Linked DNA regions of Lysinibacter sp. HNR. The protein of the gene in region 1 interacts with the protein of each later gene in a pairwise test. Links are inferred from orthologs where the notes say so. Each region holds a gene or a part of one and is shown on either strand. Other genes may lie near its edges. The genes, in order: FrondiHNR_RS00055 and hemL.

What was found.
Region 2: the proteins of FrondiHNR_RS00055 (region 1) and hemL interact in binary tests that used the Escherichia coli proteins (3 or more experiments, as listed by UniProt). The link is inferred for Lysinibacter sp. HNR from one-to-one orthologs.

Annotation. Positions count from the first base shown.
Region 1 is NZ_CP121684.1:7,294-21,942, forward strand. What follows is about bases 3,964-6,902. They hold FrondiHNR_RS00055 (FadR/GntR family transcriptional regulator), read left to right. Parts: upstream 3,964-5,068; coding sequence 5,069-5,737; downstream 5,738-6,902. Other genes in these bases: FrondiHNR_RS00050 (2-isopropylmalate synthase), read right to left, coding at 3,964-4,809; FrondiHNR_RS00060 (DNA/RNA helicase), read right to left, coding at 5,998-6,492; FrondiHNR_RS00065 (peptidylprolyl isomerase), read left to right, coding at 6,668-6,902. Outside these bases: gyrA (DNA gyrase subunit A), read left to right, coding at 1-2,395; FrondiHNR_RS00035 (DUF3566 domain-containing protein), read left to right, coding at 2,385-2,792; more of FrondiHNR_RS00050, read right to left, coding at 3,136-3,963; more of FrondiHNR_RS00065, read left to right, coding at 6,903-7,177; FrondiHNR_RS00070 (rhomboid family intramembrane serine protease), read left to right, coding at 7,239-8,126; FrondiHNR_RS00075 (cell division protein CrgA), read right to left, coding at 8,392-8,661; FrondiHNR_RS00080 (class E sortase), read left to right, coding at 8,892-9,734; FrondiHNR_RS00085 (hypothetical protein), read left to right, coding at 9,746-9,901; FrondiHNR_RS00090 (gamma-glutamyl-gamma-aminobutyrate hydrolase family protein), read left to right, coding at 9,914-10,555; pknB (Stk1 family PASTA domain-containing Ser/Thr kinase), read right to left, coding at 10,662-12,350; FrondiHNR_RS00100 (protein kinase), read right to left, coding at 12,451-14,229; FrondiHNR_RS00105 (penicillin-binding transpeptidase domain-containing protein), read right to left, coding at 14,226-14,649. UniProt on the Escherichia coli protein: Transcriptional activator of the glcDEFGB operon which is associated with glycolate utilization, and encodes malate synthase G and the genes needed for glycolate oxidase activity. Also negatively regulates the transcription of its own gene.
Region 2 is NZ_CP121684.1:570,801-585,509, forward strand. What follows is about bases 7,002-10,000. They hold hemL (glutamate-1-semialdehyde 2,1-aminomutase), read right to left. Parts: upstream 9,166-10,000; coding sequence 7,837-9,165; downstream 7,002-7,836. Other genes in these bases: hemB (porphobilinogen synthase), read right to left, coding at 9,162-10,000. In the rest of the region: FrondiHNR_RS02525 (sodium:solute symporter family protein), read left to right, coding at 1-1,071; FrondiHNR_RS02530 (CoA transferase), read left to right, coding at 1,068-2,270; FrondiHNR_RS02535 (carboxyl transferase domain-containing protein), read left to right, coding at 2,283-3,797; FrondiHNR_RS02540 (hypothetical protein), read left to right, coding at 3,973-4,260; FrondiHNR_RS02545 (lysoplasmalogenase), read left to right, coding at 4,583-5,224; FrondiHNR_RS02550 (pyridoxal phosphate-dependent aminotransferase), read right to left, coding at 5,198-6,403; more of hemB, read right to left, coding at 10,001-10,181; FrondiHNR_RS02570 (Gfo/Idh/MocA family oxidoreductase), read right to left, coding at 10,240-11,307; FrondiHNR_RS02575 (Gfo/Idh/MocA family oxidoreductase), read right to left, coding at 11,312-12,337; FrondiHNR_RS02580 (carbohydrate ABC transporter permease), read right to left, coding at 12,499-13,317; FrondiHNR_RS02585 (sugar ABC transporter permease), read right to left, coding at 13,310-14,323; FrondiHNR_RS02590 (sugar ABC transporter substrate-binding protein), read right to left, coding at 14,320-14,709. UniProt on the Escherichia coli protein: Aminomutase that catalyzes the transfer of the amine group on carbon 2 of glutamate 1-semialdehyde to the adjacent carbon 1 to form 5-aminolevulinate.

The DNA.
Region 1 (14,649 bases):
CCGGGTGATCTACGGTATGTATGATGGCGGATATCGCCCGGATCGTGCTTTTTCCAAGTGTTCGCGCGTGGTTGGCGATGTGATGGGACAGTTTCACCCGCACGGTGACAGCGCCATTTATGATGCACTCGTTCGCCTGGTGCAGCCGTGGAGCCTTCGCTACCCGTTGGCCGTGGGTCAGGGAAACTTCGGCTCCCCCGGTAACGACGGTGCCGCCGCCCCCCGATACACCGAAACAAAGATGTCCTCTCTGGCGCTTGAGATGGTTCGGGATATCGACGAGGATACCGTCGACTTTCAGGACAACTACGATGGTCGCACGCAGGAACCCACCATCCTTCCGAGTCGATTCCCTAATCTTTTGGTCAATGGGTCGGTTGGCATTGCCGTTGGTATGGCCACCAATATTCCCCCGCACAACCTGCGTGAGGTCTCGGAGGGTGCGCTGTGGCACCTGGCCAATCCCGAGGCGAGCCGCGAGGAGTTGCTCGAGGCGCTCATGGAGCGTATCAAGGGGCCAGATTTCCCAACCGGAGCCCAGATTTTAGGTACCCAGGGGATCCGGGATGCCTACACGACGGGTCGTGGCTCCATCACCATGCGGGCCGTGGTGAGTGTCGAGGAACTTCAGGGTCGCACCTGCCTCGTTATCACGGAACTTCCGTACCAGGTCAACCCGGACAACCTCGCTATTAAGATTGCCGATCTGGTAAAAGACGGAAGGATTGCGGGAATCGCGGATATTCGCGATGAAACAAGCGGTCGTACGGGACAGCGTCTGGTCATCGTGCTCAAGCGTGATGCTGTTCCCAAGGTTGTCCTCAATAACCTGTACAAGCACACGCAGCTGCAGGAAAACTTTGGTGCCAATATGCTGGCGATTGTGGACGGGGTTCCTCGCACGCTCCCTCTCAGCGGATTTATTACGGCGTGGGTTGCCCATCAGATCGAGGTTATTGTCCGTCGCACGCAGTTCCGTCTTCGCCGGGCCGAAGAGCGTATGCATATTTTGCGCGGATATCTCAAAGCGCTGGATGCGCTCGACGAGGTTATTGCTTTGATCCGCCGCTCCCCCACCGTGGACGAGGCCCGCGACGGCCTGATGGAGCTGCTTGACGTTGATGACATTCAGGCCCGGGCTATCCTCGACATGCAGCTTCGCCGTTTGGCCGCACTGGAGCGTCAAAAGATTGTCGAGGAGGCAGACGAGCTCACCGCAAAGATCGCGGAGTACAACAACATCCTCGTGACACCGGCTCGTCAGCGTCAAATAGTGAGCGACGAGCTCAGCGATATTGTTGATCGTTTTGGCGATGAGCGCCGCACCGAAATCTTGATGGGATACGGCGGAGACATGTCAATTGAGGATCTCATCCCCGAGGAAGAAATGGTTGTTACGGTTACGCGTGGCGGCTATGTCAAACGCACCCGCAGTGACAACTATCGTAGTCAGCATCGCGGTGGTAAGGGTGTGAAGGGTGCTCAATTGCGTGCTGACGATATTGTTGAGCACTTTTTTGTGACAACCACACACCACTGGCTGCTGTTTTTTACAAACGCAGGCCGTGTGTATCGGGCTAAAACCTACGAGATTCCTGAGGGAGGACGTGATTCTAAGGGCCAGCACGTAGCCAATCTCCTTGCGCTGCAACCCGATGAGCAGATCACTCAGATACTCGATATCCCCAACTACGAGGCTGCACAATATTTGCTTCTTGCTACGCGTGAGGGCCTGGTAAAGAAAACCGCCCTCACCGAGTACGACACCAATCGAACGGGCGGAATCATCGCGATTAAGCTGCGTGAGGGCGATGAACTGGTATCGGCTCTTCTGGCGAATGAAGATTCCGATATTCTTTTGATCTCTCGCAAGGGCATGTCGATTCGCTTTACGGCGGATGACAGTGCGCTTCGGCCGATGGGACGCTCCACAAGCGGTGTGCGCGGCATGGGCTTCCGTGAGGGTGACAGCCTTCTTGATGCCAATACCGTAACCAATGACGGTTTTGTCTTTGTTGTTACCGAGGGTGGATACGCTAAACGCACGAGTGTGACAGAATATCGTGTTCAAAACCGTTCGGGTTTTGGTGTTAAGGTAGCAAAGCTTGATGAAAATCGAGGCGATCTTGTGGGTGGTTTGATTGTAGACGAGGCCGATGAGGTGCTTGTTGTGCTTGCAAGTGGTAAAGTTGTTCGTTCCGCGGTTGCGGAGGTTCCTGCGAAAGGACGCAATACAATGGGTGTTGTTTTCGCACGATTCCCAGACAACGATCGTATTATTGGAATCGCTCGAAACTCGGAGCGTAACCTTGAGACCGAAGAATCCGGTGACAGCAGTGCTCAAGCTGAGGTTGTAACGGAAGAAAATAACGAAGGACGTACGGATGAGCAATAGTGTCGCCGATAAGCTGGCAAGTAAATCGCGAAAGAAAGCGCCGGCTAAACAGGTTCGACTTAAGCTTGTTTACGTGGACTTTTGGTCTGCGGTAAAGTTTTCATTTCTACTTTCAGTGAGCTTAGCCATCGTGATGGTTGTTGCAACCTTTCTGATCTACACGGTCCTCACCCAAACGGGAAGCCTTGATAAGATTGGCAGTGTTTTTGCTGACATCGCCGGTGATGAGTTCGACATAACTACCGTTTTTGGTATCCAACAGGTTATGGGATTCACAATTGTAGGTGCGGTTCTTAACACCATCGTGGGTACCGCTCTGGGCGCTGTTGCAGCTGTTATTTATAACCTTATGGTAAAGATCGCGGGTGGATTCCAGCTTGGATTCACCAGTAGCTAAAAATTTACCGAGAGGGAACACGCCCTAAATTCCGGGGGTTTTACAGCTCGATTGTGAGATTTAGGAAAAATCCGGTAGTGTTACTTCTTGGTAAAACGGGGCTATAGCTCAGGTGGTTAGAGCGCTTCACTGATAATGAAGAGGTCCCAGGTTCAAGTCCTGGTAGCCCCACAAAGTTTGGTAAAGTATTACTGAACTTTCCCGTAAGGGGCCTTAACTCAGTTGGTAGAGTGCCTGCTTTGCAAGCAGGATGTCAGGAGTTCGATTCTCCTAGGCTCCACAGTTAGAAAAACCACCCGAACTCTCCACGCGGTTCTGTTTCTCGATCCGGATCCACGGGCCGTTAGGCGAGGTTAGCGGCGCGGATTGCGGCTTTGAGTGTTGCGGTAGGAACGGATTTATCCCGGCCCACGGACCAATGAATCTTGTCGCTGATCCGACACTCCAGAATGATCAGCGCCTCGGAACCCCTAGCGGCTTGGATAGAGGTCCGATGCAGCGATAGTACCTCAAGGTCAATGCTGTGGGGGATGAGTGCCGTTACGAGTGCTTCTACGGGACTGACTTCCTGATGCTCGGAGGTGTGCTCTTCATCCTCAACTCGAAGAGTGATTCGAGTTGAGGCGCTGGTATCCGCAGTCTGATAGTCGATTAGTTCGATGCAGTTCGATTCCTTAAGGAGATACGCGGTCTCGAAGATTTCCCAGAGCTCGGTAGCGCTGATCTCGTTACCCGTTGTATCGGTACGCAGCTGGACGTGCCGTGCAAGGTCGATCTGAATGCGACGCGGCAGCTCGATGCCGTACTCGGCTTCGAGCAGATAGGCGATGCCGCCCTTCCCAGACTGCGAGTTTACCCGGATCACCGCATCGTAGCTGCGGCCGATGTCGGCGGGGTCGATCGGCAGGTAGGGCACCTGCCAGACGATTCTGCTCTCAGGCTGCCCCTCCCTTCGTGCACGTTCCCGGTGCTCGGCAAAACCCTTCTTGATTGCGTCCTGATGGGTGCCGCTGAAAGCCGTGTGTACGAGATCGCCTGCGTAGGGGTGCCGCGGGTGTATTTCAAGGCGGTTGCAGTATTCAACCGTGCGGCGGATCTCGTTGATATCGGAGAAATCGATCATCGGGTCGATCCCCTGTGCGTGTAGGTTGAGCGCGAGCGTGGCGATGTCGACGTTCCCGGTGCGCTCACCATTGCCGAAGATACAACCTTCTACGCGCTGCGCTCCGGCAAGCACCGCGAGTTCTGCACAGGCGATCCCGGTGCCTCGATCGTTGTGAGGGTGCACCGAGAGGATCACGCTGTCGCGACGTGCGAGATTCTTGTGCATGTACTCGATCTGATCGGCGTACACGTTTGGTGTGGCGACCTCGACGGTGGCGGGCAGATTGAGGATCACCGGGCGCTCTGGTCGGGCATCCCACATATCGGTCACGGCGTCGCAGATGTCGAGTACATAGCCCGGCTCAGTGAGATTAAACACTTCGGGCGAGAACTCGAACCGCACGTTTGGCATTTCGCCGGCGAACTCTAGCACGTCGCTGCAACCGTTGAGGATGAGCTGTTTCAGGTTGGCGGGGGCGTAACCGAGCACCAGGTTGCGCCAGGTTGGCGCGGTTGCGGTGTACAGGTGGATCACGATGTTGTTGCGGATGCCCTGAATTGAGGTGACCGTGCGTTTGATCAGGTCGCGGCGCGCTGGAGTGAACACGACGATTGTCACATCCTCGGGTGCAATGTCGGATTCTGCGATGAGACGCACGAAGTCATAGTCGGTCTGTGACGCGGATGGATACCCGACCTCGACTTCCTTGTAACCCATGGCCACCATGAGTTCGAAGAAGCGACGCTTGCGGGCCGGGTCCATCGGCTCGGCGAGTGCCTGGTTGCCGTCGCGCAGATCCACAGGCACCCAGAGAGGTGCTGCGGTCAAACGACGATTTGGCCAGTCGCGCTCTGTGGCGTCCAATGGAACCTCGACCCGCGTGAACACATCGGAGTAGCGGTACGAGGGCATTTGTGACCGGCGCTGGAGATTCCAGAATGGTGCCTGATCGGGCACGGCGCCAGTGGGCGTTGAGATACGGGGGAAAGCTGTGGTGGTCATCGGGGGTCCTTCGTCTGGATTCAGGCGACCGGCACAGGCTTCGGCTCCACGGTGGGGAGCCGGTCTTGGCTAGGTCCCGCCGTGGCGATGAAGGAGAAGGAGCTCGATTACGAACATGGGGACACTCTAACACAACTCCTCAGACAAGTAGAGAAGCTAGGATAAATATGTGGTACAGGTAAAGAGAACCCCGCTCGTGGATCAGGCTGCCGATTTACTATTCGACCGCATCAGATCCGGAGAGTGGACGCTCGGCTCGAAGCTGCCGGGCGAGACAACCCTTGCGCCCCAACTCGGCGTTGGCCGCTCCACTGTGCGCGAGGCGATCCGTCAGCTTGCCGGGCGCGGAGTGCTCTCAACACGTCAGGGCTCCGGAGTTTTTGTTACCGCGCTCGATACACCGGAGGATTGGGATACGGTGCTCCGCCGCGCCGATATCTTGGCGGTGATTGAGGCCCGCACTGCGATCGAGTGTGAGGCTGCGGCCCTTGCCGCCGAGCGTCATACGCCCGCTGGCCTTCGTGCTATTCGTCAGGCTCTGAGAAAGCGGGCGGAGCATCGTTCCGAGATCGAAAGCCATGTCGACACCGACACCGCGTTCCACCGCGCTATTGTCGCTGCCGCGCACAACCCGATCCTGCTCGAACTCTTCGATAGCTTCACTCCGCGCCTTCGTGGCGCGATGATCGACATGCTTCGAATCCGTAAGACCCACGGTGGTGATGCCGACCACGCCACGCATCAGGACTTAGCAAAGGCTATCGCTGCGCGTGACCCAGAGGCGGCGGCCAATCTGAGCCGTGCCCACCTCGAGTCGCTCAAGAATGCCCTGGGTTAAGAGATGACCTGTTTGTTGCGTTTCGCTGTCACTCTGTCTCGCCTGCTTCTACTCTGCCGCTCGGACTGTGTGCAGTTGACGGTTCCCGTGGGGGTTTACTGAGGTAACTGCACCTCTACCTGAATTATGTCTCAGCTACCCAAGGGCGGGATGCTTAACCTCGTCAACAAAGACTGTGTCCCCTTAAAACAACTGAACCCGCCAGATGACGGGTTCAGGGTGTTGTGATCCAGAATGACTGGCTCTCGGATGCTTGGGGACTATTCTGAGTCGTCCGCCGCAATCCATAGCTCATCGTCGGCGCGGAAGGTTTGCCAGAGGGTGTAGGCCACTCCCGCTGCTGCTGCAAGCCCCACACTCAGAGCAATCACTTTTCTTGCCGAACGTTTTTTGGGTTTTTTCACTTTGAGTCCTGCCTGGTTGCTCAGTTGAAGGATGCGCTGTGATGCGCGGTGTGCGCGAGGGTTGTCTGAGGCATCCAGCGTGTTGATGGCACTAATGAGTGCGGTTGTGACCGCGGGTGCGGCAACACGGCGAATGTTTCTTACTACTCTCTCCACGGTCGGTCTAACCGTTTCGTAGGCTTCATTCACCCGGGGGGCGACGTGCTCGTTTGAGAGATTTTTGGCCTGCACCCCCGCCTCGAACATGAGGTGCTTAGCCTGATCCAGAACGACCTTTTGGTCGTTGAGTACATCTTGTGCGTGAGACCTAAGTTTTTTAAGCTCGCGCTTGCGCTTGCGTGAGAGCGACACAGTGGGTTCCTCCGCTTCATAAATCGGCGCTTGTTTATTGAGTCGATATTGACGCCTATTTTAACTACGCTACACCGAATCTTTACAAAATATCATCTGTTAACGCTCAATGTGGTGAGTTGTTAGTTGTGGGGATTGGTGCTTTCTACAGGAGGGTGCAACTAGGATTGGTTATATGGCACTTCACACAGCAGTAGCAAAAATCGATACGAATCACGGCACAATCACGATTAATCTTTTTGGGGATCACGCACCCAAGACGGTTAAGAATTTCGTTGATCTTGCCGAAAAAGATTTTTATAATGGTGTAATTTTTCACCGTATTATTCCCGGGTTTATGATTCAGGGTGGAGATCCTACAGGTACCGGCACAGGTGGTCCAGGATATACGTTTGACGATGAGATTAACCCCGAACTTAATTTCACCCAGCCCTATATGTTGGCTATGGCAAATGCTGGTAAGCGCATGAATAGCTTTGGTAAGCCAGAGGGAACCAATGGATCACAGTTTTTTATTACGGTGGCAAACACCGATTGGCTGATGGGTAACCACACCATTTTTGGTGAGGTTGCTGACGATGAGTCACGTGCCGTTGTTGACACCATCGCGGCGGTTGCAACGCGTGGGGCAGATAAGCCGGTAGAAGATGTTGTGATGAACAGTGTCACCATCACAAACGTTTAATCTATCCTTAGCCATAAAAATCTTACCTACTGAGAATATTTATTAGGGGCATGTTAGAGTCGTGAGCGCGAATTATGGCCAGCAGGCTTCGGAGAAATCGTCTAATACCTGTTATCGACATCCAGATCGCCAGAGTTTTGTTCTGTGTCAGCGCTGCGGACGCACCATATGTCCCGAGTGTCAGACTCAGGCACCCGTTGGTGTTCTCTGTCCCTCCTGTGTGCGGGAGGGACAGATTCCCTCCCGTTCGGTGGGGCGTCGTGTCAGCTCCTATATGACCTCAGATAAACCGGTGGTGACTTACACCATCATTGCGATATGTGCGGTCGTCTACGCGATCCAGTGGATAGGAAGGCCTTTTGGTGTAACCGAGGCACTCTTTTACGCTCCGCTACATTCTTTTCCCGAAATATTTGAGCCGTGGCGCATGATCACGTCGATGTTTTCGCACTCCCCCACCTTCTTTCTCCACATTGTTCTTAATATGTTTTCATTGTGGATATTTGGGCGCATACTGGAGAGCTTTCTGGGCAAGGCGCGATTTATTGCCCTCTTTCTGGTCTCCGGGTTTGCGGGTTCGGTTATGGTGATGCTCTCCGGGTATATATCTCAGCAATATGCGCTAACTCCCGTTGTGGGTGCGTCGGGTGCGATTTTTGGTCTCATGGGTGCTTTTCTGGTTATTCAGAAAAAATTGGGCTCCAATGTGAGACAGCTCCTGGTGCTCTTGGTGATTAACTTTGGAATCACTTTCTTGCCGGGAGTGAACATATCGTGGCAGGCACACGTGGGAGGATTTGTTGGCGGCCTGGTCATCGGTGCCATTTATCTTTACACCCGTAAGCCCTCTCAGAAGTGGCTTCAGGTCGGTCTTGTATCGTTGTGGGCCGTAGTGCTGATTTTGCTCAGCCTCTCGTTCTGGGTGTTACCGGTCAATACTTTCTGGTGAGGATATCCCGCGTCGGCGTTATTCTTTACCACACCGGGTTAAAAGTTATCCACAGAACTATCCCCAGCTGGGGAGAAATACACTAGTGTAATTCTCTTTTCACCCTGGGTGATGCATTCGGAGCGCGCCCTCCGCACGTTTCCGGATGCTATTCTTCTGCGGTGGTTGGTGCCCGGTTAAGCTCCGTGCTGCCGTCTTTACGGCGCCCCGGTGCGGTCCTCCTGGAGGAATCGAGTGGTACGTGTGTCAGTGGGGGCGGTGTGAGTTAGCGCCAGCGAGTGGCCATGAGGAACCCGATAAACATGATTCCAAATCCTACAAAGATATTGCTCTGACCGAGTGCGGGTATTGGCAGCGAGGCGCCTGCGCTCAGGTAAAAAACAATAATCCAGATGAGTCCGAGCAGCATAAATCCAAACATCATCGGCTTAAACCACACCGGATTAGGGACATCTTCCCCGCGGGGAGTTTTTGTCTCGGGTCGAGATTTTTCGATGTCAGATTTTTTCTTACGAACCTCTTTTGATGCTGCCATACCAAAGAGTTTAGCCAATTAAGGCGGGGGAATATTCAGGTTCTCTTGGATATTGGAAACTTTCCACAGTGTTTAAGTAAATTATTCACATACTTATCCACAATTGGGGAGAACTACACCAATGTAATTTATAGTGGGAATGTCAGGAACACGAGAAGAACTGGCGGATCTCAGAGATTACTGTGTAAACGTCCATTCGGTTTACAGCGGGCTCCCATTAGAATTAACTCATGCCTACAGATCTCCCAGCGCGAGGGCAGTCCAAAGACATGGATGAGCTTTTGGCTCCCTTGAATGATGCCCACGAAGCTCGTCGGCGTCCCAGAAAGCGTGTGCGCAAGCGACGTAAGGCGACTGTTACCGGTGTTCTTGGTGAAATACTCATTACCGCCGGTGTTTTGGTATTGGGATTTATTGTTTGGCAGCCAATTTGGTCATCTACAGTTGTGGCGAACCAGACGGCAACAGCATCTCAGGCCCAGCGTGATCAGTGGGAGGCTAACGCCCAGCCCTCAGACGCAGAGGGAATCATGTACGACGAGGACATTCCCCTTCCCACCCCCGCCGCCCCGGGGGAGCATTTTGGAATCTTGTATGCGCCAGCTTTTGGGCCTGGGTTCCGTGCGGGAATTGGTGGAGGAACTGATGTGCGAACGGTTCTTAATAACTACGACCTGGGAATCGGCCACTACTCAAACACGCAGCTACCGGGCGAAGTTGGCAATTTTGCAATAGCCGCTCATCGTTCCGGTTGGGTGCCTACCCCGTTCCGTGAAATCATGAACTTACGTGTGGGAGATCCGCTTGTTGTTGAGACGGAAAACGGCTATTACACCTACCGTTTCCGTAACGTGGAGTATGTGCTCCCCACCCAGGTTGACGTATTAAATCCTTTTCCGAGACTGGAGGGTCAGCCCGGTGTTGACCGAATTCTTACGATGACAACGTGTCACCCGAAGCTTTCCGGAAGCCTGGAACGAGCCATCGGTTATGCGGTTTTTGAAAGTTTTCAACCTCGCTCAGCGGGAATGCCGCAGGAGCTCATTGACCTCGATCCAACCTTGCAATCATAAGGATTTCTTAAATGTATGCTGCGATTTGGCGAATTTTGCCCGGACCTACCTGGCTTAAAGTAATAGAGTCCCTTATTCTTGTGGCTGCCGTTGGTTATGCTCTATTTTATTTTGTTTATCCGTGGGTGTCGAGTCTCTTGCCCGATCCCGGTTCAACCGTTGACTAGTAGGAAATCGCTGTGACTCGCATCCTTGTAATTGATAACTTTGACAGTTTTGTCTACACGCTCAACGGCTATCTCCAGCAGTTGGGCGCACACACCGCTGTGGTTCGTAACAATGTTATTTTAGGCAAAGACGCAGAGGATGTGCTTGCCAAGTACGATGGTGTCTTGATCTCTCCGGGTCCGGGTACACCCTCAGATGCAGGTGTCTCGATTGAGATGGTCCGTGCGGCTCTTAATACTAAAATCCCGCTCCTGGGGGTCTGTCTGGGACATCAGGCTATAGCCGAGGCTTTTGGTGCTACTGTAACTCACGCCGAAGAGTTGATGCACGGCAAAACTTCTCAAGTGGTACACGATTCGAGCGACTTTTACGCCGGCGTCCCCTCACCCTTCAGGGCAACGCGTTACCACTCGTTGGCTGTGGTGAGGAGCACTGTTCCTGACTCTCTCAGTGTTAACTCCGAGACTGAGTCAGGCGTTGTGATGGGATTGCGCCATCATGACGCAGAAATATACGGAGTGCAATTTCATCCAGAATCGGTCCTTACCGAGGGTGGATACAACATGCTAGGAAACTGGCTGGAGCGTGCTGGCCTCTCGGGGGCTTCCGAGCGTGCTCAGTCTCTTAGCCCCTTACTCTCGGGCGTGAGCTAGTTCACGCAGGTGTTGTTTCCCATATTCTGGGAAAATGGTTTCGCAGTTTCGCAGTTTCAAGACGATGCTTGTGCTGAGAAGGCGAGTGTATTCGCGCGCAGGATTACTAACCGCTGCAATAGAAAATCGTGATGCGGGAGCTCTGTGGCTGTTGCCCCACGAGTGACTGCGCTACAACGGGGGAGCCTGTTTCCTGGGAACAGTCTCTTTTTGCGCTCAGCTCAACTGTGAGGCGAAGGTTATTCAAAAGGTCACGGGCGGCTGTGATTCCTTGGCCGGTGACGTCCGGAATAGAGACGCTTCCCGTGGATATTGTGAGGCGAATCACTGTTCCCACGGTTGCTGTGGCTCCGATCTCGGGATCGGTCGAAATGAGGTTGTCCGTGGGTATAACAGGGTCATCCACGCGATTGATAGTGCCCACACGGAACCCAGCAGTTTCAAGTGTTTGGGTGGCCTGTTCCAGTGTCATTCGAGAAGTATCGGGCACGCTTGCAGTGGCCTTCCCAGAAGAAACATAGAGTCGTATAACATCTCTGGGAGATACTCGGGTTTCAGCGTCTGGTTCGGTACGAATAACCTTACCCGCTTCGACGGTGTCGCTTTCCTCGGTGACTGGCTGAGCCAAAAGCTCTAGCTCATTGAGTGCTTCTGTTGCCTGTTCTTGTGTTTGTCCGCTCAGGTTGGGAACAATGCGCGTGCTATCAGGGATGATTTCTCGAGGAGTGATCGTGAGTAACCAGAATGTAACGGCAACAATGATCACGCCAATGCTGAGAATCGCGGTCCACATCCACATGACGGGAGGACGATTCTGTGTGCGAACCACAGAGGTATTTTCGGCGAGTTGTTTAAGCGCCAGCTCCGATTCGGAAAGCTGGTCGGCGCTCGTTCCAAAGATAGACTCTTCCAGATCATTGGCAGCGTGAAAGTCTGGAACAGAGCCTGAGGATGAAAGTTTAACGTACTCACGGAACTCGGTAGCGGTTTGAAAGCGCTGAGTTCGGTCTTTTGCGAGTGCACGCATGACAACACGATCGAGGGATTCGGGAACAGCGGAATTCCGAGTGCTTGGAGGAAGCGGGGGCTCGCTTACATGCTGGTAGGCGACAGAGACCGCCGTGTCTCCGTTGAAAGGAACCGCACCCGTGAGCATTTCGTAGAGTACGATTCCGGCGGAATAAAGGTCGGTGCGTGTGTCTACCGTTTCGCCCTTGGCCTGTTCCGGTGAAAAGTATGCTGCTGTTCCGAGTATTGCGGTTGTCTGGGCAACTGTGGAAGAGCTATCTGAAATGGCTCGGGCAATACCGAAGTCCATAACTTTGATTTGACCACTGGGCGTGATCATAATGTTTGCGGGTTTAATGTCTCGGTGAACTACACCGGCGCGGTGAGAGTACTCCAGCGCGGTGAGGACACTCTCAATGATTCGGCAGGATTCCTCAACACCGAGAGGCCCAGAGGAGATAATTTCACGGAGATTCTGGCCCTCAACGTACTCCATGACAATAAAGGGCAGCATCACCTCTGACCCCTCGGGTGTCTGCATGAGATCTTCGCCAGCATCAAATATGCGCACGATAGTGGGATGCGCCATGCGCGATGCCGATTGTGCTTCCTGTCGGAAGCGCTCACGGAAGGCTGTATCGTTGGCAAGAGCTGCTTTAAGGATTTTTATAGCAACTGGTCGACCGAGTTTAGTATCTGTGCCGCGGAATACGGTGGACATTCCACCCGTTCCAATCAGTTCACCAACTTCATAGCGCCCCGCAAGGATGCGTCGTGCGTTGATCACAGGCGGCCTTTCAGTGGAAGTTATTGATTTTTCATTCTACGACCGAGATATAACAAAAAGCTGAGTAAGTGCGGGGTGTTGTTTCACACCCCGCGTTGGCTTAGCCCTGTGGAGAGGGTGACTCGGTTGGTCTGGTCAGAATGTTGACCGTCAGGGGGCTTGACCAGGGTGATGTCTGCTCTGCAATAGCATCCGAACCACACACAACGTTAAAGATAACGTTCATATTGGCGGCTGCCGAGCGGATTTCTGCGGTGAGTGTGTTGCCGGGCTGTCGGACTACGGTAGCCCCACCATCAACCTGCACATTGTAGCTCCGTACGTGTGTTCCCGCGGGACAGCTTGATGCAGAATCGTTCCATTGAACAACAAAGCGTGAGTTTGCATAAACACCGTTTGCGGTTGTTCCGGGGTCTGATTGATCAATGATGATGCTCGGTGTGCTTGTGGGCGTGGTGGGAGCACCGATGGGTGTGTAGTAGGTTACCGTGATTGGCTGGCTAAATAACACGTTTCTGCCAACCGGGTTTACCCTGTAAACGGTGTTTACGGCGGCTGTTGTGGGGGCGACGGAACCCGCAACCTGATTCACTGTGAAACCAAGGTTTGTGAGGCCGCGAGTGACCTCATCAAGGGGTTTGCCCGTCCAATCGCTCTCATCGATATCGGCCCCGTCGGGCTCGGGTGGTTCTGTCGGTGTGGGGGTCGGGGTCATGGTGGGAGTTGTCGGGGGTGTGGTGGGCTGTGTTCCAGCATTATTATTTCCCAGCATTGCCCAGACAGTCCCACCCAAAACCAGCACCAGGATTACAATGAGGGCAACAAGAGGCCAGGTCCACGGGCTGCGTTTTTTCTTTTTGGCGGCTTCTTCAGCGTTTTCTTCTGTTTCTGTTTCGGGATTCAGGATCGAGGTTGCGCTGGTGTCATTTTCTGGGTTTGTCGCAAGAACGGTGGTGGCATCCTCAGCGGGTAGTGCGGTTGTGAGTAGCCTGGTGGCGTCTTCTCTTGGTGCTTCTGCCCCCGAGATGATTGCGGGTACAGCGGCGGCAGCGGTTCGGATGTCACCCCGATGGAGAGCCGAAGCTGCCTGGGCGAGTTTAAGAGCATCGGTGGGGCGTTCCTTGGGATCTTTGGCCAGGCAGGCAAAAACCAGGTTGCGCAGTGGTTCGCTCACGGTTGTGGGAAGAGGAGGAGGCTGCTCGTTGATCTGAGCCATAGCGATTGCTACCTGTGACTCTCCCGTAAACGGGCGTTTTCCCGCGAGGGATTCGTAGGCGACAATTCCGAGGGAGTAGATATCGGTTGCAGCGGTTGCCTGGTGGCCGCTCGCTTGCTCGGGAGCAAGATACTGAACCGTTCCCATGACCTGACCCGTAGCGGTGAGGGGAACTTGATCAGCGATGCGAGCGATACCGAAGTCTGTAATCTTTACGCGGCCCTCGGGGGTAATGAGGAGATTTCCCGGCTTAATATCGCGGTGGACAAGGCCTGCTTCGTGTGCGGCGTGAAGGGCTGAGGCGGTCTGGGCAATAATTCCCAGGACACGATCTGAGGGAAGAACCCCTTCCCGCTCAAGAATGGTGGAGAGCGGCTCTCCCGGAACCAACTCCATCACAATGTATGCAGAACCCTGTTCTTCACCGTAGTCAAAGACGTTGGCTATTCCCTCGTTATTGACGAGGGCTGCGTGACGAGCTTCAGCACGGAAGCGTTCCAGGAAGCCCGGATCTCCCATGTACTCGTCTTTAAGGATCTTGATTGCGACAGTACGGCCGATAATGCGGTCGGTTGCTTTCCAAACCTCGCCCATGCCACCAATCGCGATTCGCGAAATGAGCTCATAACGTCCACCAAATGTCAGTCCTGAAGTTGGTCTCATTGGTTTAGCACCGCCTCTATAATTTTCTTTCCAATTGGAGCAGCAATCTCTTCGGATGTTGCAGCCGTTCCTCGTCCCGCACCGTCTTCAACCACAACAGCCACGGCTACCTGAGGGTTTTCAGCCGGGGCAAATCCAGTAAACCAGAGTGTGTAGGGTTTAGGATTTCCACTGCTGTCCTCACCATTTTCTGCCGTCCCCGTTTTACCCGCAACGTTTACTCCGTCTATTCTCGCAGGTCTTGCGCTACCGTTTGGAGCGGAGACGGTCTGAACCATGATATCCGTAAGAGTCTTTGCAATTTCTGGTGTGAGGGCTGTCGAGAGTTCCTCGGCTTTGAACTCGCTCTGGACGCTAAGGTTGGGGTTAATAACGCTCTCAACAAGCTGGGGCTTCATGAGTTTACCTCCGTTTGCGATG
Region 2 (14,709 bases), 570 kb from region 1 along the record:
CAATTGCAGATTACTGGATTAGGGCTCATCGTTGAGCTGGCAACGGGAAGCTCCGCAGCACGCGGATTCAGCATGATCATGGCGAGTATCCTGGTCATTATCTTTGTCGCCTGGTCGGGTATTCGCGGTATCGCCAAAGTGGCGATCCTCAAGGACATTCTGATGGCGGTTGCTCTCGTGATTGTTTTTGTCGGTGTGGCCGTGGGAGTGTCCGGTATCCCCGACGTTTTCGCACAGGTTGCTGAAGAGGCCCCCGTGCTCCTCACCCTGCGGGCTGAAGGATACGACACCACCTTCTTTATCACGGCGATGCTCGTCACCACGATCGGTGCCGGATTTGCGACGTTCCCGCACCTGTGGTCACCGATACTCGCCGCCGAGAGTGGAGCCGTGCTGCGAAGCAACTATAAGTGGCTGGCTGTTTATCAACTACTGCTTTTTATTCCCATCACGGTAGGGCTTGCCGCGGTTCTAGTACTCAGCCCGGATACCACGGGCAACGCCGTCCTCCTCACGCTCACGCAAAACACACTTCCGGAGTGGCTGGTCGGTATTGTGGCTGTTGCCGGGGCGTCCGCAGCTATGGTGCCCGCGGGTGGCATAGCCATGGGAATCTCGGCCCTAGTGTCGAACAACCTCTTAAAACCCAAAAAAGAGTCCCAGCAGATGTTTGTGACGTACGCTGTGATCATTGTTGCGGTGGGTATGGCACTTCTTTTTGGGCTGGTTCGCTCTGATATCGGTGCGCTACTCCTGCTCACCTACGGCGGCCTCACCCAGATGGCCCCGGCGGTTGCGCTTGCTCTACCCACCCGGGTGCGGGTCGGTGGTGTCCCCGTCATGCTGGGTATCATTACCGGGGCGCTCAGCGTAGCGGTCATCACGTTTGCAAATATCCCCATCGGGAATTGGGACTCGGGACTCATCTCGCTGGCCCCCAACCTGCTTGTAGTTGCTGTGGCCGAGGCGGTGCGCAGAATCCGGCCCCGGTCGTCGGTGGCGAGCGAGACACCTGTGGGCACAAATCCGGACCCCGATCCGCGCGAGGTTTCCATCGGGGTCAGGTCATGACCGTGAACGAAGAAACAGGTGGCCCGCTGGCGGGCATCCTCGTGATTGACCTGAGCCGGGCGCTCGCCGGTCCCCACGCCGCGATGATGCTGGGTGACCTGGGCGCTCGGGTCATCAAGATTGAGACGCCGCGGGGTGGCGACGATACGCGAGGGTGGGGTCCGCCTTTTGTGGGACCCGAGGACGCCCCCCAGGCCACCTATTTTTTGTCGTGTAATCGCAACAAGGAATCCCTCGCCCTGGACCTCAAGTCCGAGGAGGGTATTTCCTCTCTGCGTGCGCTCCTTGCACGTGCCGACGTTGTGATCGAAAATTTTCGCACGGGGGTAATGGATCGACTGGGTCTCTCCACTGCCGACCTGCTCACCCTTAATCCGCGATTGATTGTGCTCTCCATCACCGGTTTTGGCCACGATGGACCGGAGGCCGGAAGGGCCGGATACGATCAGATCGTCCAGGGCGAAGCTGGCCTGATGTCGATGACGGGGGCGGGGCCCGAGAGTGTGCAGCGGGTGGGGGTTCCCATTGCCGACCTGCTCTCGGGAATGTATGGTGCCTATGGGGTTTTGGGGGCGCTACACGAGAGAGACACCCGGACGGGCCGCGGTAAGGTCGTGAGAACGTCTCTCCTGGCGTCGGTGGTGGGGGTTCACGCTTTTCAGGGGACACGTTACACCGTAGCCGGTGAGGTTCCCGTGGCACAGGGAAACCACCACCCCTCGATCGCGCCCTACGGATTATTTCGCTGCGCAGACGGGTTTGTGCAGATCAGCGTGGGAAGTGAGGGTCTCTGGCAGAGATTCTGTGAGAGGTTTGGCATCGACCCCAACACGTCGGAGCTGGCCACCAACAAGGAGCGGGTTATCAACAGAGACGAGACAATCCGGGTTGTGGAGAGGGCTTTTGCCGAGTACACGGCGGAGAAGCTGCTAGAAATTCTTGAGGAGGCGGGCATCCCTGCGGGTAAGGTTCGGAGCCTTGATGAGGTGTACGGGTGGGAGCAAGCTCGTTCTCAGGGGCTTCTGGTTGATGTTGAGCATTCTGTTCTGGGGAATATTTCCCTTCCCGGCCCCCCCTTGCGTTTTTTCGACTGGGAAGGTGGTGCAGAGGTCGAGTCGACCCGCACCGCGCATCTACCGCCACCCACCCTGAACCAGCACGAAGAGAGCATCCGATCCTGGCTCGAAGGCGGTGAGTGAGGAATGTCTGGCGTGACACCCTCCCCCGCTCGTCTCAGCGCACACGAGCTTATCGACCTGCTCACTGATGAGGACAGCTTCGTTTCTTGGGACAGTACCCCTGTGGAGGTGACGACCACCGAGAAGTATGCCGCGGAGCTTGCGGCTGCGAGGGAACGCTCGGGTGTTGACGAGTCGGTGCTGACGGGGGAGGGACTTATCCGTGGGAGGCGCGTGGCCATTATCGTCTCGGAATTTGCCTTTCTTGCGGGGTCAATCGGTGTTGCTGCCGCCCAGCGCCTGGTGGAAGCGATTGAGAAGGCTACTTTAGAGGGACTTCCTCTGCTCGCGGGCCCGGCCTCGGGTGGAACCCGGATGCAGGAGGGCACGCTTGCTTTCCTCTCGATGGTTAAAATCTCGGCCGCCCTTTCCAAACACAAGGCGGCAAAGCTGCCCTACCTGGTGTACCTCCGTCACCCCACGACCGGGGGTGTTATGGCGTCGTGGGCGTCACTCGGCCACGTGACGGTGGCGGAGCCGGGCGCGCTCGTGGGCTTCTTGGGTCCGCGCGTGTTCGAAGCGATCTACGGGGAAAAATTTCCTGAGGGCGTTCAGGTATCTGAAAATCTCTATAGCAATGGCCTCATTGACGGGGTGATTCCGCCGCGTAAGTTGCCCGGTATCATTAGTCGGATACTGCGGGTGTTGGACGCTCCCGTCGCAAAGACCCCGCCACCGCAGCCCGAGCCGTGGACCGGACGTGAGACCGATACCTGGGAGTCAATCGTGCGCTCTCGTGATCCTGAGCGTCCCGGTATTCGGGCCTTATTGCGGCAGGGAGCTCACAATGTGCTACCGCTTAACGGTACGGGACAGGGCGAAAAAGATCCCGGTCTCGTGTTGGCTCTTGCGCAATTTGGTAGGGTCTCGTGTGTTGTGATGGGGCAAGATCGCCAGGCGCAGCGGGTGCGGGAACCCATGGGGCCCGCCGCGTTGCGCGAGGCTAGGCGGGGTATGCGCCTGGCAGAAGAACTCGGCCTTCCACTCGTAACGGTGATTGACACCCCCGGTGCGGCGCTGTCGCAGAAGGCAGAGGAGGGCGGGTTGGCGGGGGAGATTGCGCGCTGTCTTCTTGAATTGGTGACGCTTCCCAGCCCCTCAATCTCATTGATCTTGGGTGAGGGAACGGGTGGGGGTGCACTTGCCCTGCTGCCCGCAGATCGTACTTTGGCGGCAGAAAACGCTTGGTTATCACCGCTGCCGCCGGAGGGCGCGAGCGCGATTGTGTATCGTGACACGGAGCACGCCGCCCAGATGGCACAGGAACAGGGTGTGAGTTCGTTTGCGCTGCGGGAAAGTGGGATTGTCGACTGGGTGATTCCCGAGCGTCCCGACGCGGTGCAGGAACCCGAGGCGTTTTGTGCGCGAGTGGCCGAATCGCTTGAATTTCACCTGTGGCAGTTGCGCGGGCAAAGCTCCGAGGCCAGGCTCAGTGTGCGATTTGACAGGTATCGCCGATTGGGGCTGTCCTCGACACGGCACGGATGATGGGACTTGTGGGACTGCTCACGTGTGGGCGAAGACCGTAATAGCGGTAGTGACGCGAGTGCAACGGTAGATGGGGTTGGTGGCTTAGAACTTGCTCTAGACTCTGGTTCTTGCAGACCAGGGTGTTAAGCTGAATAGGTTTTGTTTATATCAACTTTTTTTTGGGGGGGATTCGATGCGGCAGAGGGCTAAAATAGCGGCCGTTGTTTCCCTCGCGAGTGTTGTTGTGGGGATTCTAGGGTCGGGTCCTGTGGGGGCGCTGTGGTCTGTTCCGGGAAGCGTGGACGCTTCGGTGCGGAGTGATCGATTGCTGGCTCCTCCTGCGGCGGTGGCGGTTATCGCCCGGGCAACAGCTACATTCCCACGCAGGGAACACGGTGCTGGTTGTATTCCGACGGCACTGCTGGGTGTGTGGGAAGCGGCGCGGCTGGTCTTTTGGGTGAGGGACCCGGGGGTCGGTTAGGGACGATTAACACCACTGCAGGAACTGTTGTGATACCCCAGAAAGTGGTGTGTTCCGCGGGTGCTGTCGCTTCCGGAACGGTGCGCGTGTTAACACCGGGCACTGCATATTTTTATCGTCTCTCATACACAATCGGTCAGTGGCAGAGTCCTCTATCGGAGGTCTTTCGAGTGAATACTGCTGCTTAGTATCCCGTGTATGAGATCGGTTGTGAGCCGGTATGAGGCAGCAGTGAATCTCCCCCATTTCATCGAGATTTTAACGAGTCCAGTGAAAATAAAACGTGGTTTTGTGGATCCTATCTATTAGGGTTCATAGGGTGATGCTTCGTTATCTACCGTTTTTTGTCGCGGCACTGGTGAATCTGGTGGCAAACGTGTCCGGGATAAAAGAGCTGATCGTTTTATCAAAGCCTCTACTTATGCCAGCACTGGTCCTTGCGGTTTTTCTGCTCTTTCCGCGACCGCGCAACAGAGCATTCTGGTTGCTTCTCATCGCTCTTTTCTGGGGGTGGCTCGGCGATATTGCTCTACTCTTTCCGGGATTTTGGTTTGTGGTCGGCCTTCTTTTCTTTTTGTGCGGGCAGATCGTTTATAGCGTGCTGTTTGGAAAGATGATCCAGAAACACCGGCCCCCGTGGTGGGCTATCTGTGGTTATGCAGTGTGGTTCTTAATGCTGCTGCTTATTGTTGGACCGCACGCGGGTGGGTTATTGATCCCCCTCGTTTGCTACGGCCTCTCCCTCGTTGTGATGGGAACGCTTGCAAGCGGTTGTCGCCCCTCTGTTGCCGCGGGAGCAGCATTTTTTGTTCTCTCCGACAGCGTGATTGCGCTCGATAAGTTTCTGCCCGGGTTCGTTCTTCCACAGGCGGGCGCGATAATCATGGCGACCTACCTGACGGCCCAGGCGCTCATCGCAGCGGGAGTCCTCCGGGAACTATCCGATGCCAAAGAAACGCTGTAGGCGTTGGATGCCCTCAAGAAGTGGGTCGTCGCCAAGTGCGTAGCTAAACCTCAGGTAGCCGCTGGGACCAAAAGCTTCGCCCGGAACCGCAGCCACATTGGTCTTTTCCAAAATGAGGTCGGCCAGCTCGAGTGAGGTGTGCGGGGTGATCCCCTCCCACTCCTGCCCTAGCAGGCCCGTGATATCCGGGTACGCGTAGAAGGCACCCTCGGGTGTAGGCGTTTTCATACCGGGAATCTTGTTCAGCTCGGTCACAATGGTGTGCCTGCGCCGATCAAAGGCCTGCCGCATCTGCTCTACCGGCTGCTGATCTCCCGTCAGCGCCGCGATTGCGGCACGCTGTGTCACGTTATTTACATTGGAGGTGAGGTGTGATTGCAGGTTTGCGGCACCGGCCATGGCGTCTGCCGGGCCAACCATCCAGCCGAGGCGCCACCCCGTCATGGCGTAGGTTTTTGCCACACCGTTTACCAGGATTGTGCGGTCGGCCAGGGCGGGAACGGCCTCCACAATTGAGACTGCCCGAGTTTCACCGTACACCAGGTTTTGGTAGATCTCATCGCTAATCACCCACAGGCCGTGGCTTTCGGCCCACTCTCCGATGGCTCGGGTCTGCTCGGGTGAATACACCGCGCCGGTGGGGTTAGAGGGGGAAACAAAGAGAAGTACCTTGGTCTTTTCCGTGCGAGCCGCCTCAAGCTGCTCAACCGTGACCAGATAGCCCTGATCCGCACCGGCAAAAACATCCACTTGCGTGCCCCCGGCAAGCTTGATCATCTCGGGGTAGCTGGTCCAGTAGGGGGAAGGCACAAGAACCTCGTCGCCCGGGTCAAGAAGCGTCTGAAACGCCTGGTACACTGCCTGCTTACCGCCGTTGGTCACCACAACCTGGGAAGCTGGAACATCTAGACCGCTGTCCCGCGCGGTTTTGGTTGCAATAGCTTCCCGAAGTTCGGGAAGGCCCGCGGCCGGTGTGTAGCGATAGTTTTTGGGGTCGCGAATGGCTGTCTCCGCCGCCTCCACAATGTGTTGGGGGGTGGCAAAATCGGGCTCTCCCGCTGCATAGCTGATGATGGGGCGTCCCTCAGCTTTGAGAGCCTTTGCCCGAGCATCAACTTTGAGGGTGGCAGACTCGGCGATGTTGGTAATTTTTTGGGATAACCGTGGAGAATGATTCACAGGTATAAGCCTACGATATGGGCAACCGCGTATGGCCTGCTTCGAGGTAAAATATGCGAGGTGAATCGTCCTCTCGAGTCGCGTCCTGTGGGATGGTGGAGTTTCTCAATACCGTGGGGTCAGCGGTTCTCGTTTACGTGGAGTCTGCGACGGCCCTCGATATTAGCCCTCCGGTAACCTAAGCAAAAACTATATGTAGGGGAATATGTCTTTATAGCATCCGGTTGCACCTGCTATGAGAGCATTCGGGTTCCTATCCTTTGGTCACTATGGCTCTGCGCTTGGATCGCGCGTGCGTACCGCCGGTGACATGCTTAAACAGACGATCGAGCTTGCAGAGGGAGCCGACGAAATTGGGGTAAATGGCGCTTATGTGCGTGTACATCATTTTGCGCGTCAGGCAGCCTCGCCATTCCCGCTGCTGACCGCGATGGCCGCTCGAACGAAGCGGATCGAGGTGGGTACGTGCGCTACGAAAACCCGCTCTATCTCGCAGAAGAGGCAGCCGCGCTCGATCTTATTTCTGACGGTAGGCTCGCTCTCGGCATAAGCCGGGGGTCGCCTGAGACTGCCCTTCGCGGCTACGAGGCTTTTGGCTACACCGGCTCCGAGGACCCTCGCGGTGCTGATATCGCCCGCACCAAATTTGAGATTTTCTTGCGGGCGATTGGGGGCGAAAAGCTGGTGGAGAGCGACACCCGACTGGCGCCGCCGGGGCGGCTCGCTCTCGAACCGCAGTCTTCCACCCTGCGTGACCACCTCTGGTGGGGTGCGGGAACCCGCGACACTGCGGAGTGGGTCGGATACCAGGGGCTGAGTCTCATGAGTTCCACGCTACTGACAGAAGCTACCGGTCAGCCGTTCGACGTGCTACAGCGCGAACAGATTGACCGGTTTCGTGAGGCGTATCGCGCCGCCGGACACCCGGGGTCTCCGCGAGTTGCGGTCAGTCGCAGTGTGTTTCCCATCATGAACGCGGAAGACGAGAGGTATTTTGGGGTGCGCGCGGGTGTGGGCCAGGACCAGATTGGTGTTATCGATGGGTTCCGCTCCACGTTTGGTAAGACGTATGCCGACGCTCCAGATCGCCTGGTCGAGCAGTTGCTCGCTGACGAGGCTGTGATGTCTGCCGATACGTTGATGCTGACGATCCCAAACCAATTGGGTGCAGAATACAATCTGCACGTGCTTCAGGCTTTTGCTGAGTATGTGGCACCGGCCCTCGGGTGGAAGCCAAACACCGAGGGTCCGGTCCAGGGAGACACGCCGTAGGCAAACGGTCACGAGCGTACCTTACCGGGTTTTGTACTTGTGACTACGTTTTAATGTATTCAGGTAGTTCAATCTTGATTGCGATTTTTTTGGTTCACCACCAGCTATATCGCATCCAAGACTTTGAGTAAATCTCAATAGGATTAGAGAAATTTAAGCCCCTATGCGTGGGCTTCAGCCGCCGCCCGGGCTGCGGCGGGGAGGGCTGCCAGAACGGCGTCGAGCGCCTCGGCATCGTGCGCCGCCGTGAGGAACCACGCCTCAAACACGCTGGGGGGAAGAGAAACCCCGGCGCCCAGCATGGCGTGGAAAAACGGTGGGTAGCGCCAGGTTTCCTGCGCCTGAACCTCGTCGTAGTTGCGCGGCGGTGCGTCGGCGTAACGCTCTCCAAAAGCAAAGCTGAAGAGGCTACCGGCCCGCTGTACCCCGTGGGCAACCCCGGCGGCGCCCAGCGCCTTGCTTGCGGCCTCCGACACCACGGCGGCGGAGTGATCCACTCGGCGATACGCTTCAGCATCCGCCAGGGTGAGCGTGGCGATACCCGCCGCCACCGCCAACGGATTACCCGATAGTGTACCCGCCTGATACACCGGACCGACCGGCGCAAGAAAGTTCATGACCTCGGCGCGGCCGCCCAGGGCGGCCAGCGGCATCCCCCCTCCGATCACCTTGCCAAACGTGATGAGGTCGGGAACGTACGGATGCTCCGCCGCCTCCAACCCCCACCACCCGGCGGGGCCAACCCGGAACCCGGTAAGCACCTCGTCGAGGATGAGAAGCGCGCCGTTCTCGTGCGCCGTGCGGGCAAGAAACGTGTTAAACCCGGGCTCCGGTGGCACAATGCCCATATTCGCCGGGACCGCCTCGGTAATAATCGCGGCAATCCGATCCCCGAACTCGGCAAAAGCCCGGGTTATTGCATTCCGATCATTGTAGGGAAGAACAACGGTTTGAGAGGCCGTGGCTTCCGTGACCCCGGCGGACCCGGGCAGGGCAAGCGTGGCCAGGCCTGACCCCGCCGCGGCCAGTAACCCGTCGGAGTGGCCGTGATAGTGTCCGGCAAACTTCACCAGCAGGTCGCGGCCGGTAAATCCCCGGGCCAGGCGGATGGCCGTCATGGTGGCCTCCGTGCCGGTTGACACCAGGCGGAGACGCTCAACGGGTCGAACCCCGTTACACTCCACCCGATCAATCACCAGTTGGGCAAGTTCGGCCTCGCCCGCGGTGGGGGCGCCAAAGGAAAGACCGCGCGAGGCGGCCCGCTGCACGGCCTCCACAACGGTGGGATGCGCATGCCCCAGGAGCGCCGGACCCCAGGACGCAACCAGGTCGACGTAGCGCCTGCCCTCGGCATCCGTCACGTAGGGGCCGTTCGCCGAATCGATAAAGATTGGGGTTCCTCCCACCGAACCAAAAGCTCGAACGGGCGAATTCACCCCGCCGGGAATGTTGTGCAGGCTCAGATCAAAGAGTGCAGAGTGTGTTGTCATGCGGTGCGTCCCTCGCGTATCCAGGTGGCTAATTCGGTGGCCCAGTATGTGAGGATGCCGTCGGCCCCGGCCCGGGTGATGCTGGTGATCGATTCGAGGATGGCGCGCTCGCGCTCAATCCAGCCGCGAGCCGCCGCGGCCTCGATCATCGAGTATTCTCCCGAAACCTGGTACGCCCACACGGGGACGGTGCTGGCCGCGGCAACATCGGAGAGCACGTCCAGGTAGCTGAGCGCCGGTTTGACCATGACAATATCGGCACCCTCGGCAATATCAATGGTGGCCTCGCGCAGACCTTCGCGCCTGTTACCGGGATCAAGCTGGTAGCTACGCCGGTGCCCCACCAGCTGAGAATCCACCGCCTCGCGAAACGGTCCGTAGAGGGCCGAAGCGTACTTGGCGGAGTAGGCAAGAATGGCCACACCGCTGTGACCGTGGGAGTCGAGGGTTTTGCGCACCGCGGCAACCTGGCCGTCCATCATCCCCGAGAGGCCAAGAAGCTGTGACCCGGCCTCGGCCTGGGCGATGGCCATCTCCTGGTAACGCTCCAGGGTTGTGTCGTTGTCTACGTTTCCGTGGGCGTCAAGAACACCGCAGTGGCCGTGGTCGGTGAACTCGTCGAGGCAGAGGTCGGTCTGCACCACCAGGGTGTCTCCCGCCTCTTCTCGAGCGATTCGCGTGGCCACGTTGAGGATGCCGCCCGGGTCGGTGGCTCCGCTGCCCACGGCGTCCCTCGTGTGGGGCACCCCAAAGAGCATGACCCCGCCAATACCGGAGTCGGCTGCCCGGACAACCGTTTTGCGCAGGCTATCGAGCGTGTGCTGCACAACCCCGGGCATGGCCTCGATGGGAACGTCTTGTTCTGCGGCGGGATCGCCGGCGGACTCGCGCACAAAAATGGGTAGCGTCAGGTCTGCGGGGTGCAGCCGGGTCTCGGCAACGGATCTGCGCATGGCGTCGATCTGCCGCAATCGGCGCGGGCGAATGTGGGGAGCCTCCGGGGTGTTTACGGTCACCCTACTAGCCTAGAACACCCGTCTCGTTACGTGCTGAACGTCCCGATTCCCAGTGACCTTAATCCTGGGCCACCTGAACAACCTCCCCGGTTGCCGCCGATCTCTGAGCGGCAAGCACGATGTCCAGGGTACGTACTCCCACGGCCGCGTCGGGTTGTGGCTGGGTGCCGGTGCGCACCCCCGAGAGGAAAGCTTCGATCATGAGCCGGTCGGTATCCATCCCGTAGGGAAGAAAGAGGGAACTTCGCTGCGCCTCCGAAAATCCTCCTACGTGCTGGGCAAAGGGGTTGATGGTGGCAATCCCCTCGGAACCAACAACCTGGAGGGTGAGGCCGCCCCAGGTGGGGGCGTAATCCGGTTGGCTCCACGAGCAGTCGATGGTGGCGATGAGCCCGTTTTCGTAGGTGATGGTGACGAGTCCGCCCGTCTCGGCCCGCACCTCGGGCTTGTCGGAGTGCAGGATCCGGTTGGCGGCGGCGTGCACCGAGACCGCCCGCAGCCCGGTGAGGGCATCTATCAGGTCTGCCACGTGTACAACGTGATCCACCAGGGCGCCGCCGCCCGAGAGTTCGGGATCGGTAAACCAGGCCCGGTCTCCCACCGGGATGCGCCCGTTGTTAGTGCCCGTCATGGCGAGTAGTTCGCCCAGGCGATTATCCGCGGCATAGGTCTTGAGCTGTTCAAACGCGGGGGAGAATCGCACGGGGTAGGCCGTCATGAGAATCACCCCGGCGTTCCGGCAGGCCGCCGTCATGGCGAGCGCGTCTTCGCGGGTGGTGGCGAGCGGTTTTTCGCAGAGAACGTGCGCACCCGTGAGGGCGGCCTGCTCAACAAGCTCGCGGTGCCGCGAGTTTGCGCTGGTAACAATCACGGCATCGGGCTTCCAATCGAGAAGTTCCCGGTAGCTATCCACATAGTTGATGCCCAGCTCGGTTGCCAGCGCGCGTCCCCGCAGCTCGCGATGAGCGGGTGCGGATGATGCCCCGCGATCATCCGCACCGTCGGGGTCCGTGCCCAGAAGCTCCACGCCGGGCCAGTCGGCAAGCAGCCGCGCGTAGGAGGTGGCGTGCACGTGGGCAAACGACATGATTCCCACGCGGAGCGGTGTTGTGCGTGTGTGACTCACGGGGTTACTCCTCTTCCTTGCCGGAGTTACCGGGAACGATGGATGCGGGCTTGCCGGGCGCGACGGACACCGGGCGTTTGAGCCTGATCGAAAGGTTTGCGGCCTCCGCGAGTTCCACGGCCCGGGCGCCGTCCTCAAGCAGAACGCGGGGTTCTGGCCCCCCGGTGCAGGCGGCGGCGAACTCTCGAAGCTCGGTGAGGTAGGGGCTCTCCACCAGGGAGGTGTCGGGCCGCATCCCGCTCTGCGGTGCCGTGGTTCCGGCGTTGAGAGCGACGGAGCTGTCGGCCGAGGTGTCGTGGGTGAGCACGCCGAGGGTTCCGGCGAGGGAAAAACCGGTGGTAAAGGTTGTTCCCGGGGCGCCCCAGACGCCCGTTACATAGCTGAGGGCCCCGTTTTTGTGGGTGAGGGTGACCTGGGCGGATACCCGATCACCCGCTCGTGATGCGGAGCGAACCGCGTAGACGCGGGACACCTCTCCCGAGATCCACCGGGCGATATCAATATCGTGGATCATCTGGTCCATCACGATTCCACCGGAGAGCGCCTCGTCGCTGAACCAGGGTGCCCAATGGGGGTACTCGCCTATTCGGGTGAAACGGGAGACCGCCATCCGGCCAATCGAACCGCTGTCCACGGCCTGTTTGGCCAGGGCATACTCGGGGAAGAAGCGCACCACCTGCGCGGGGTAGACGCGGCGCCCCAGCCTGCGCGCCAGGTCTCCGATGGCGTCGGCATCCGCCCGGGTGAGGGCAATGGGTTTTTCGCAGATCACGTCTTTACCGGCGAGGAGGGCCGCCTCGGCGTACTCACGGTGCGTGGGGGTGGGGGTGCAGATATCAACAATGTCGGAGTGCTCAAAGAGCTCCTGCGCGGAGCCCACGATCCGAATCGGATAGTGTTCGGCCAGGGTCTCGGCCCCCGCCAGCGCAAAAACCGTTACTGTTGCTCCGAGTTCTTGCCAGGCGGGGAGGTGTGCGTGGGTGATACCCCCGGCCCCGATGAGCCCAACCCTCAGGGGAAAGTGTGACACGGTTGTCCTCTCTGTGCTGCTTTCATGTTGTCTGTGTTGTTTCCGCGTGCCCGCTGTCTCCGCGTGCCCGCTGTTTCTGCGTCTGTGTTGTTTCCGCGTGCCCGCTGCTTCGGCGTGCCCGCTGTTTTTGGGTGCCTGCCGTGCTGACACATCCCGCGCCGCTACTTGGTTCCGCTGAATGCCAGGCCGTCAATAACCCGACGCTGCAGCACGATAAACAGGATCAGGATGGGTGCCATTGCCATGACACTGGCGGCCATCATCACGGTGTAGTCGGTGGAGACACTGCCCTGAAGTGTTGCTAACCCGGCAGAGAGCGGCATACTCTCGGCGTAGGTGGTGATAACAAGCGGCCAGAGCAGATCGTTCCACGACCACAGGGCGGTGATGATTACCAGCGCGCTCACCCCGGGGGCGGCTAGGGGGAGCATGATTTTCCAGAACACCTGGAACGGGTTGGCGCCGTCAAGCCGCGCGGCCTCCTCAATCTCGACGGGGAGACCTAGGAAAAACTGCCGCATGAGAAACACCCCAAAGGCGCTAAAGAATCCGGGGAGCGCGATGCCCCATACGGTATTCAAGAGGCCCAGGTTCTGGATGATCTGAAACTGGGGGATCAGGTACACCTGGCTGGGAACCATGAGGATCGAGAGGATCACTGCCAGCAAAACGCCGCGGAGGGGAAAGCGCATCCGAGCAAAGGCGTATCCCGCCATGCAGCAGAGAATAACCTGTCCGCACACCCGCAGCACCGTGATGGTGATGGAAACCCCCAGCTGGCTGAGGAACGGAATCTTCGTGAACACGGCGGCGTAGTTTTCCCACTGCAGTTCGCCCGGCCAGAGGGTTGGCGGGGCACTCATGACCTGGTCGTTGGTGGAGAGGGACATGACAAGTTGCCAGAGAAAGGGAAACACCATGATAAGACCCACAAGCCCCAACACGAGGTGGATCCAGGTGTTGTTTGCTCGGTTAGACATAGTTCACCCACTTTTTCTGTGTGCGGAACTGGAGCCAGGTCACGAGACCGATGACCAACAGAATGAGTACCGCAATGGCGGCGGCGTATCCCCTATTGTTATGAATGAACGCCTGGTTATAGAAGATATAGACGAGTGACTGGCTCTGTTGCATGGCTGGGTTTCTCTGACCCATGATGGCGTAGAGCAAATCAAAAAGCTGAAACCCGTTGATTACCGAGATAATCGTCACAAAGAAGATGCTCGGGGTGAGAAGCGGCACCGTGATCGAGATGAATCGTTGCCACCGAGAGGCCCCGTCGAGCTCGGCAGCCTCATAAAAGTCGGGTGGGATGTTCTTGAGTCCTGCGCTCAGGATGATGATGCCAAACCCGAGTGAGGCCCACATTCCCACGATTCCTACCGAAACGATCGCAAACCCGGGGGTGGAGGTCCAGTACGGGCCCGATATTCCCAAGAGCGAGAGCACCCAGTTGAGGATGCCAAAGTCGCCGTTGTAGATCATGCGCCACACCAGTGCAACGGCCGTGGGCATCGCAATGTAGGGCATGAAGAACAGCACCCGGTAGAACGTGGCAAACCTGAGGCCCGGGCGGTTGACCAGGCTAGCGAGGAGCACGGCGAGGGGAATCCCGAGCAGCACGATTGCGGTGTACACCACCGTGTTAACCAGGGCAAGGCCCACGTTCTCATCACCGAGCAGGCGGGAGTAGTTCTCCGTTCCCACCCAGGTTTCTCCACCAAAGGGCCCGGTCTTTGTGAAGCTCAGGTAGCCGGTCTGGAAGAGCGGCCAGATATAGAAGGCCAGGACACCGAGCAGGGTGGGGAGCACAAAGAGCCATGGCCACCAACCGTCGGTGGGGGAAGCGCCGCGTCTGGCGGATTCGCCTCTCCTACCAAACCCGCCTTGGCGCCGCACGATTGTGCCTGCGGTGCCCCGGGACCCCCCGCGCCGGGCGGAATTACCCGCCCGAGCGCTGGGTGCCGAGTGGGCGCTGGCGGTCATTCCTGGGCCAGCGCTTCGTTCATTTTGTTGGCGAGGTCCTTAGCCACCTCGGCAACCGGCTTGTCTCCCGAGAAGGCCGCGGGGAGTAGATCATCCTCAAGCTGGGTCCACTGCGCGGAATTCTTCGATACGGGATAGGGGTAGGAGTAAGCTTCCGCGTCGAGGAAGACCCCCAGATTAAAGTGGGGAACCGACGCGATAAAGGCCTCCTGCGTGTTGTTAAAGGCGGGGTTGGCAGCACCCATTTCGGCCTGGACCGTCTGGGCCGCCTCAGAACCCAGGTAGGTGACAAAGGCTTGCGCCGCCGCCTTGTTGGTGCTCTTGGCCGAGATGACATTGGCTAGACCGTGGATAACGGTGGCCTGACGTTCCCCACGGGGGAGCGG